One region of the Thermotoga sp. Cell2 genome, then DNA from elsewhere that is predicted to be linked to it. Evidence: predicted binding sites of a transcription regulator. Region 1 holds the regulator's gene; the other holds the start of a gene.
The links. Region 1 encodes HrcA, which represses chaperone genes, less so after heat shock. Its sites were predicted from a motif close to ATTAGCACTCNNANNNTNNGAGTGCTAAT; they were not measured.
Positions count from the first base shown of each region.

Region 1 (4,948 bases):
CTCTTTGAACTTCTCATTCTGAAATTTTATTTCCCCATTCGAATAAACGAAGATCCCCTCTGGAAGACCGTTAAGAATGACGTTCACGTAGTTGTACGTTTCTTCTAACTCCCTGTACAACTTTATGTTTTCCAGAACGATCGCCGAAAGAAACGAAAGAACTTTGAAAATCTCTGTTTCTTCCATTGATGGCTGGTGATTCAGTAGCACAATTAAGCTTCCAAACATCCTGTCCTGTTTCACAACAGGGACTATTCCAACATAACCGAATTCATCCTCCACAAAGACAGGGTTGGATTGTCTGATGGACCAGTCAATGAACTCTTCGAATCTTTTTATATCGATGTCTCTTCCCCAGATTTTTCTCTTGTTTTCATCGACGAGAACCACCTCTTTGATATCAACAACTTTTTTCACCAGGTTCAAAAGACCCTGAAGAATATCGTTTTCCGTTTTCGCATTGGAAAACTCCATTATCATTATTGAAAGGAGTAAAAACAGACGGTTGTTTTGTTCTTTTATTTCTTTTGTTTCCTCCAAAGAAAAGTCACCTCACAATTTCTGTTGCCGCTTTTCTCAATCGATTCATCACCGCAAATAGAATTCCCCTTTCTTCAAATCCCTCAACAATTATATACTCTTTCCCCATTTTTTCAGCCTCACGCAGAGCAGAAAAAAATGTTTTGTGCGATACTGTAGGGTTTTTTCAAAGATCCTACAACGATTCTGTCGTCGTACAGTTCCTTTCTCTCTTGAACACAGATGACCACATGATCCGGATACTTTTTCAATACTTCCTCCATCTTCGTCAAATCTTCTACGAGTATCAGAGGCTTTAAAGGAGCGTAGTGTCGGTATTTCATTCCCGGTGCAAGCGGTCTGCCTTCAAAATTTCCTTTTCGTACAAAATCGGGCACAACGAGTCCCGGAAAGAGCTCTTTCAGTCGTTCAACTTCCACTGGCCCTGGCCTCAGAAGAACAGGCTTTTCCTTTGTGAGATCAACAATGGTGGACTCCAAGCCGAAGGGGGTATCCCCTGCGTCGATTATCAGCTTAACTTTGCCCATGAAGTCTTCTACGACGTGTTTCACGTTCGTAGCGCTGGGTCTTCCCGAAATATTTGCGCTTGGAGCGGCTATAGGATTTCCAAAGAGTTCTATCAACTTCAGGGCCACCGGATGTGCTGGCATCCTCACAGCCACCGTCGGAAGACCAGCGGTCACCACGGGAGGTATCTTTTCGGATTTTTTTCGAAGAATAACCGTCAACGGCCCCGGCCAGAACTTTTTCAAAAAATCCAGATGAGGTTCATAACCTTCCGCGATTTCCTCCAGCTGTTCTAAGGAATGTATATGAACAATGAGAGGATTGTCAGCGGGTCTTCCTTTCAGCTCGAAGATCTTCTTGCAGGCTTCTTCGTTGTACGCGTCCGCTCCTATTCCGTAAACGGTTTCGGTAGGGAAAATGATCACTTCTCCGTTTTGAAGAAGTTCGACTGCTTCTTTCAGAACTTTCTCGTTGGGGAAGAGGGGATCCACCTTTAACACTTTGGTCACAGGTTTTCCCTCCTGATATGATACAAAATAAAGGGGCCCTTCGGAGCCCCTTGTGGTGCCGAGGGCGGGACTTGAACCCGCACGGGGTCATCCCCCAGCTGATTTTGAGTCAGCCGCGTCTGCCATTCCGCCACCTCGGCCCTCCAATATATATAGTACCAGTTTCTTCTTTTTAAAGTCAAGATCAGAGAATTTCGCTTTCTTCTTGAATTCTTTTAAAATGTGTGCTAAACTATAATTAGCACTCAAAAGAAGGGAGTGCTAAATCGTGAGGAGACTCAACAGGAAGAACAGTGATGCTTCGAAAAAATTGAACGATCGTCAAAGAAAAGTGCTCTACTGCATCGTGAGAGAGTACATAGAAAATAGAAAACCTGTGAGCTCACAGAGAGTTCTGGAAGTGAGCAATATAGAGTTCAGCAGTGCCACTATAAGAAACGATATGAAAAAATTGGAGTATCTTGGATACATATACCAGCCCCACAAATCGGCTGGAAGGATTCCAACTGACAAGGGGCTGAGATTTTACTACGAAGAGATGCTGAAGATTTCAAAGGAGACATCAGAAGCGGATCTCGCTGTGGAGACTTTCAAATCGGTGCCTCTTGCCGATCCGGAAAAAATTCTCTTCCTCGCAGGAAATCTTCTAGCCCGATTGACGCAGGGTTACGTCCTCATAGAAAGACCAAACACAAGAGATTTGAAAATACTCAGAGTGATGCTCATTCCTGTTTCGGAGGACTACCTCATCTTTTCCATACTGACAGAGTTCGGCGTTTCCAGAGTTACCCCCATCAAAACTCAGGAACGACTGAACTGGGAAGAAATTGAAAGACAGCTCAACTTCCTCCTCAGAGGCAGGACAATAGGAGAAGTGTTGATGGGTAAAATAGAAAGCCTGAAAGGAAGTGGCTTTCTCAGATTGATAGAATCTCTGATAGGTGAGACTGTCGAAAGATATCTGGATGCGGGGCTTGAAAATCTTCTAAAGGATGAAACTCTCACTCTGGAGGACATCAGAAACCTTCTCGAAGAAGTGAAAGATCAGAAATTTCTTGAGAGCTTAGTTGGAGAAGGCATAAGCGTCATGATAGGAAGGGAAATTGGCAGAAAAAATCTGGAGAAATTCGCTGTTTTTTCAGGAAGATACTTCAAAGGAGAATCTCCTATCGGTAGTGTGTACTTCTTCACGTCGAAGGTTACGAAGTACGATAGAAATCACAGGGTGTTTGAATACATTCTGAACCGTCTTTCAGAGTATTTCACTTCAACTTCCAGGAGGTGAAAAGATGAGCGAAAAAGAGAAAAAGGAGCTCACACAAGAATGTGAAGAACTGAAAGAAAAATACAAAGAACTGGAAGAGTATGCAAAAAGGCTGAAAGCTGAATACGAAAACTATCGTGAGGAAGTCGCCCGTGAAAAAAGAGAATTGATAAAGAATGCGAATGAATACCTCATATCGAAACTCATTCCCGTTCTCGATGATTTCGAAAGGGCATTGAATCAGGGAGAAAAGGGAGACGCCTTCTATGAAGGCGTGAAAATGATATACAAAAAACTCCTGAACGTCTTGGAAAAAGAGGGGCTTACAAAGATCCACGTGGGAGAGAAATTCGATCCTTTTGAACACGAAGCAGTTGAAAGAGTAGAAACAGAAGACGTGGAAGAATACACTGTCCTTGAGGTAGTAGAGAGTGGTTACAAATTCCACGGGAAAGTCTTGAAACCCGCAAAAGTGAAGGTTGCAGTGAAACCACGAAAGAAGGAAGCAGAGAAGGTTGAAAAACCTTCTGACGAGAAGGAGTGATGGTTCATGAAACGTGAAAAAAAGGACTACTACGAAATTCTCGGTGTTCCCAGAGACGCCACACAGGAAGAAATAAAAAGGGCTTACAAGAGACTCGTAAAAGAGTGGCATCCAGACCGGCATCCGGAAAACAGAAAGGAAGCCGAACAACGTTTTAAGGAAATTCAGGAGGCCTACGAGGTCCTCAGCGATCCACAGAAGAGGGCCATGTACGATCGTTTCGGGTACGTAGGAGAACAGCCCACGTATCAGGAAACAGAATCTGGTGGCTTCTTCGATGATATATTCAGAGAGTTTGAAAACATCTTCAACAGAGACATATTCGACGTTTTCTTTGGGGAAAGACCGCACCAGGAAGAAAGAAGAGAATACGCCCGAAGAGGCGAAGATATAAGGTACGAAATAGAAGTAACTCTCTCCGATTTGATCAACGGAGCGGAGATACCCGTGGAATACGAAAGGTACGAAACCTGTCCAAGGTGTGGCGGAACAGGCGTGGAACCCAATGCCGGATACATAAACTGTCCAAGTTGTGGTGGAACGGGAAGGATCAGAGAAGAACGAAGATCGTTCTTTGGTTACTTCGTCAGTGAGAGAACTTGTGAGAGATGTGGCGGCACAGGGAAGATTCCACGGGAATACTGCCACGAGTGTGGTGGAAGCGGCAGAGTTCTCAGAAAGGTCAGGAAAACGGTGAAAATACCGCCAAATGTGGAAGATGGAACCCAGCTTAGAATCACTGGCGGTGGAAATGCTGGATATTACGGCGGACCTTACGGTGATCTGATAGTCATCGTCCGCGTGAAACCAGATCCTAGATTCAAAAAATCCGGTTCAGATCTCGTGTACGATGTCACAATAGACTACCTTCAGGCTATCTTGGGAACAACCGTTGAAGTTCCTCTTCCAGAAGGCGGTACGACGATGTTGAAGATTCCTCCGGGAACTCAGCCGGAAACCGTCTTCAGGTTGAAGGGAAAAGGCCTTCCAAACAGGTATGGAAGGCGCGGAGATCTCATCGTGAACGTGCACGTTGAGATACCAAAGAGTCTCTCCAGAGAGGAAAGAAAAGTCCTCGAAGAACTGGCGAAAAAACGCGGAGTCACGATCGGTTAGCGTTTGGGATTGACGAGTGCTTCTCTTACAACGAGCTTCACGCTATCCGGGACCGTGACTTCGACGGTGAAAGGTCCTCTTCGGACACTCATCCATCCCAGTCCCGCCACCGCCAGTTCTTCTCCTTCTTTCAACGTAAAGGTTTCTCTCTTCCACTTAAAATTTTCAAATTTTGTTTTAGAGCATGGAGGAATTAGCAGATCTCCCAGTCTGTTTCTCATGAGCTCATCTGCTCTTTCCCTCCTCGTTTCATGGAAGGTTACTTCTTTAGAGGAGAAAAGCAGAAAGATCGGTTTCTTTTCTGTTTCAAAATGGATATCGAATCGGCACAGTCCCCCCATGAAGATGGTTCTTCCATTATCCGGTTTGAAGGTTTTCCTGGAGAGTTCTTCCTTTGGTAGAACTCTTTTTTGACACTCAGGATCCAAAAGATCGAGAATCCTATCGCTTGTCATGATACCTGGGGTA
Region 1 covers NZ_CP003409.1:66,782-71,729, forward strand. The annotation lists gene CELL2_RS00370 (cell wall metabolism sensor histidine kinase WalK) at 1-540, opposite strand, end outside; partial or broken gene CELL2_RS00375 (L-threonylcarbamoyladenylate synthase) at 548-1,556, opposite strand; tRNA gene CELL2_RS00380 (tRNA-Leu) at 1,610-1,696, opposite strand; gene hrcA (heat-inducible transcriptional repressor HrcA) at 1,825-2,841, shown strand; gene CELL2_RS00390 (nucleotide exchange factor GrpE) at 2,846-3,364, shown strand; gene dnaJ (molecular chaperone DnaJ) at 3,371-4,480, shown strand; gene yqeH (ribosome biogenesis GTPase YqeH) at 4,477-4,948, opposite strand, start outside.

Region 2 (4,948 bases), 340 kb from region 1:
AGAGCACTAGAGAGAACCCTATGATGGCGGATGGATCTCTAAAAAATCTCTTCATTATTCTTTTGAATTCCTGATTCACGTCGTTTCACCTCTCATCCAAGTCTTATTCTGGGATCTATAAGAGCGTACAGAATATCTATGATGAGATTTCCAACTACAAGAATTGTTGAGAAAAACAACGCAGAAGCCATCACCGAAGCGTAATCGAGCTGCAGGGCTGCCTGCGCGGTGAAACTTCCCACACCCGTTCTGTTGAAGACCGTTTCCACGATCACAGTACCGGAGAAGAGACCGATGACCATACCACCGGCGACAGTGGTGACAGGAATCAAAGCATTTCTTCTGGCGTGTTTGTTTATAACCACATCCTCGGGAAGACCCTTTGCCCTGGCGGTTCTCACGTATTCTTTGTTCAGGACTTCCAGCATGCTCGGCCTGGTGATTCTCAGAAGATACGCCCACCAGAGCCACGAAAGAGTTATGATGGGACCTATAAGGTGCTTTAGCCCATCCCAGAAGATGTCCAATCTGCCGTTCAAGAGTGCGTCTATTGTGATGAGCTTTGTGTAGCGATGAAATTCTGGTGATTTGATCACTTCTTCAGCCCACATACTCAGATTCCCAGGAGGAAGCCAGTTCAGTATGCTGTAGAAGATCATCAGAACGAGCAATCCAAAGACGAAATCAGGGAAAGACCAGCCAACCACGGCGAAGATTCTTATGAAATGATCGAGGAATTTTCCTCTGTGAACCGCAGCCTTCACACCAAGCCATATTCCAACAAATACAACAGGGAAGATGGCGTAAAGCGCAAGTTCAACGGTGTATGGAAGTCTTCTCAAAAGAGCATCTTTCACCGGCTCTTTCCCAACAAGGGACCACCCGAGATCACCTCTCAGAGTGTTTGCGAGCCATTTGACGTATCTCACAACGAAAAAGTCGTTCAAGCCGTACTTCTCCTTTAGAGCGTCCATCTGCTCGGGCGTTAACTTGTCCAGCATGTTCGGGTTGACGTACGCTGCGAGTAATTTATCCGGCCCGAGGGACTGGATCATGGAAAAAACGATGAAGGTGACTCCTAAGAGAATCAGGGGCAAGAGCAGAAGTCTTCGTATGATGTATGCGGTCACCTGGTACACCTCCTGGTCGTAAATTGGGTATGCACCTTCATATGATTATACAACATACCCTGAACCTTCCGACATTTGGAAGAGTCTGAACAGTGGTATAATAAGGATGGATTGATAAACCAGGGGGCGAACGGGTTCGACGGGGATGGAGTCCCCTGGGAAGCGAGCCGAGGTCCCCACCTCCTCGTAAAAAAGGTGGGACAAAGAATAAGTGCCAACGAACCTGTTGCTGTTGCCGCTTAATAGATAAGCGGCCGTCCTCTCCGAAGTTGGCTGGGCTTCGGAAGAGGGCGTGAGAGATCCAGCCTACCGATTCGGGCTTCGCCTTCCGGCCTGAATCGGGAAATTTCAGGAAGGCTGTGGGAGAGGACACCCTGCCCGTGGGGGGTCCCCCCTGAAATCGAAAACACGGGCTGCGCTCGGAGAAGCCCAGGGGCCTCCATCTTCGGACGGGGGTTCGAATCCCCCCGCCTCCACCAGAAAAAGGGCGCTTCAAGCGCCTTTTTACTTTTCTTCAACCTCTTTGACTCATTGTTTACCCATTATTAACGATAATGTTGAGTTTGTGTTCGTTTTTCTTAATCAATATCCCTTGAAGAGGCTCGTAAAAAGTAGTATATTTATATTAGCAGTCGAACGATGAGAGTGCTAAAAATCTACGAAGGAGGGATGGATGATGAAAGTGATACCTCTCGGTGAAAGGCTTCTCATCAAGCCCATCAAAGAGGAAAAGAAGACTGAGGGAGGAATCGTTCTTCCAGATTCCGCAAAGGAGAAACCGATGAAGGCAGAGGTCGTAGCCGTGGGAAAGATCGATGACGAGGAAAAATTTGACATCAAAGTTGGAGACAAGGTTATTTACTCCAAATATGCGGGTACAGAAATAAAGATTGATGATGAGGATTACATCATCATCGATGTGAATGACATACTCGCGAAAATCGAAGAGTGAAGGAGGTGTGAGATATGCCGAAGATTCTGAAGTTCAATGAAGAAGCGAGAAGGGCACTCGAAAGAGGTGTGGACAAGGTTGCTAACGCGGTAAAGGTGACTCTCGGACCGAAGGGAAGGAACGTTGTTATCGAAAAATCGTGGGGTTCTCCAACAATAACCAACGACGGTGTTTCCATAGCCAAGGAGATTGAGCTCGAGGACAAATTCGAAAACCTCGGGGCTCAGCTCGTGAAAGAAGTTGCTTCCAAAACAAACGACGTTGCCGGTGATGGTACAACAACTGCTACGGTTCTCGCACAGGCTATGATCAAAGAAGGTCTCAAGAACGTTGCAGCGGGCGCCAATCCAATTCTCCTCAAGAGGGGTATAGACAAAGCCGTTGAGAAAGCCGTTGAAGAGATCAAGAAGGTCTCCAAGAAACTTTCCGGTAGGGAGGACATTGCCCACGTTGCCGCTATATCTGCGAACAGCGCCGAAATAGGAGAGCTCATCGCAGAAGCTATGGACAAGGTAGGAGAAGACGGGGTCATCACTGTGGAAGATTCCAAAACACTCGAAACCTACGTTGAATTCACCGAAGGTATGCAGTTTGACAGAGGTTACATCTCACCATACTTCGTCACGGATGCCGAGAAGATGGAGGTCGTTCTGAAGGAACCCTTCATACTCATCACTGACAGGAAACTCAGCGCTGTGAAACCTCTCATTCCGATCCTTGAAAAGGTCGCTCAGACCGGAAGACCACTTCTCGTTATAGCGGAAGACGTTGAAGGAGAAGTTCTGACAACACTTGTTCTCAACAAACTCAAGGGTACTCTCCAGTCCTGTGCCGTGAAGGCTCCTGGATTCGGTGAAAGAAGAAAAGCCATGCTTCAGGACATAGCAATTCTCACCGGAGGTCAGGTGGCAAGTGAAGAGCTCGGAATCAATCTCGAAGATCTCACCCTTGAAGATCTCGGAAGAGCCGATCTTGTGAGGGTCAAGAAAGATGAAACCATCATAATTGGAGGAAAAGGTGATCCAGAGGCTATCAAGAAGAGAATCGCTCAAATCAAAGCCCAGATAGAGGAAACCACATCTGAGTACGAAAAAGAAACTCTCCAGGAAAGGATGGCAAAACTCGCAGGAGGAGTAGCCGTCATAAAGGTTGGAGCGGCCACCGAAACAGAGCTCAAGGAAAAGAAACACAGAATTGAAGACGCACTGAGCGCTACAAGAGCAGCCGTTGAAGAAGGTATCGTTCCCGGTGGAGGAGTAACACTCCTGAGAGCAAGAAAGGCCGTTGAAAAGGTCATAGAAGAGCTCGAAGGCGACGAGAAAATAGGAGCTCAGATCGTTTACAAGGCACTCTCAGCCCCCATTAAGCAGATTGCTGAAAACGCAGGATACGACGGAGCGGTGATCATAGAGAAGATACTCTCGAATGACGATCCAGCCTATGGATTCGACGCACTCAGGGGAGAATACTGCAACATGTTTGAAAGAGGAATCATTGACCCAGCAAAGGTTACAAGGAGCGCCCTGCAGAACGCCGCGTCCATCGCTGGAATGCTCCTGACAACGGAAGTGCTCATCGTTGAAAAACCCGAGGAGAAAAAAGAAACACCGAGTATTCCTGAAGAATTCTAAATGATAACAAGGGGGCCAAAGGCCCCCTTTACTTTTTTTACTTTCTGTGGTATGATGAAAATATCAATAGTTCCTTTCAGGTATGGAAATCTGTTGCGGAATAGATCCAAGAACTCGTTTGAGTTGATTCAATACTTCCTCAGAGGTCTTAAAAAAAGAAGGGGCGTTTGCCCCTTCTTTTGGTTTCATCAAACGCTGAACTTTTCTTCGAAAATTTTCGTTGTTTCCTCGTCTATATTGCATATGCGGATTTCTTCCAGAGCGGTATCCGGATGTTGATCGATGAAATCTTTTATTGCCTTTGAAAAGATTCCCACCGCTCTTTCTTTCGGAAATCCGAAGATTCCTGTGCTGATGGCAGGCATTGAGATGCTTTTCAATTTCAGTTCGTGAGCTCGAAGGAGTGCGTTGTAAACTGCTTTGTAGAGGAGTTCGTCCTCTCCATGACTGCCTCCTCTCCAAACGGGTCCCACAGCGTGAATCACGTATTTTGCCTTCAGCTTTCCAGCGCCGGTTACCACCGCTTCGCCTGTCGGGACTCTTCCTCGTTCTTGAACGATCCTGTCGCTTTCTTCCTGGATAACGCTTCCACCTGCTCTCACGATCGCTCCCGCTACTCCTCCTCCGTGTTTCAGATATTCGTTCGCCGCGTTCACTATGGCGTCCACTTCTTCTCTTGTGATGTCTCCCTTTACGATTCTGATCTTTTTCCCTTTGTATTCCAGTTCTTTTCTCACTTCGGCCATACTTTCACCCCCGTACTTCTCGGGCCAGAGTTTTCTGAGCCTTTCAAAGAGTTCTTCCTCAAAACCTACTCTCTTTGGCTGGAAGATGACCTCATTTTTCAACTTTTCTGGAAGATAGTTCGTTTTCACGAAACCACCGAAATCATGGGGATAAAGATACCCTTCTCCGTATCCACGCTTTTTCATCTCTTCGGTGACGGGATTTCTCAGAAAAAGCGGTACGTCCTCCACAGGAAGTTCCTGGACTTTTTTCATTGCGAGATAAACAGAGTTGCTCTTGGGAGCGAGGGAAAGATAGACGGCACACTCTACAAGGTTCATCAAACATTCGGGAAGTCCCACGTGTTCGACAGCGATGGAGGTCGAAACGGCGATATGTAGAGCGTTTGGGTCGGCGAGTCCAACGTCTTCGCTGGCGAATATGATCATTCTTCGTGCTATGAATCGCGGGTCTTCTCCCATCTCTATCATTTTGACGAGGTAGTAAAC
Region 2 covers NZ_CP003409.1:409,509-414,456, reverse strand. The annotation lists gene CELL2_RS02165 (ABC transporter permease) at 1-79, opposite strand, end outside; gene CELL2_RS02160 (ABC transporter permease) at 93-1,130, opposite strand; RNA gene ssrA (transfer-messenger RNA) at 1,253-1,609, shown strand; gene groES (co-chaperone GroES) at 1,807-2,082, shown strand; gene groL (chaperonin GroEL) at 2,097-3,713, shown strand; gene CELL2_RS02145 (AAA family ATPase) at 3,902-4,948, opposite strand, start outside.
Region 2: groES (co-chaperone GroES) is a predicted target of HrcA. The motif match lies at 1,755-1,783, and genes of this name have one in related genera.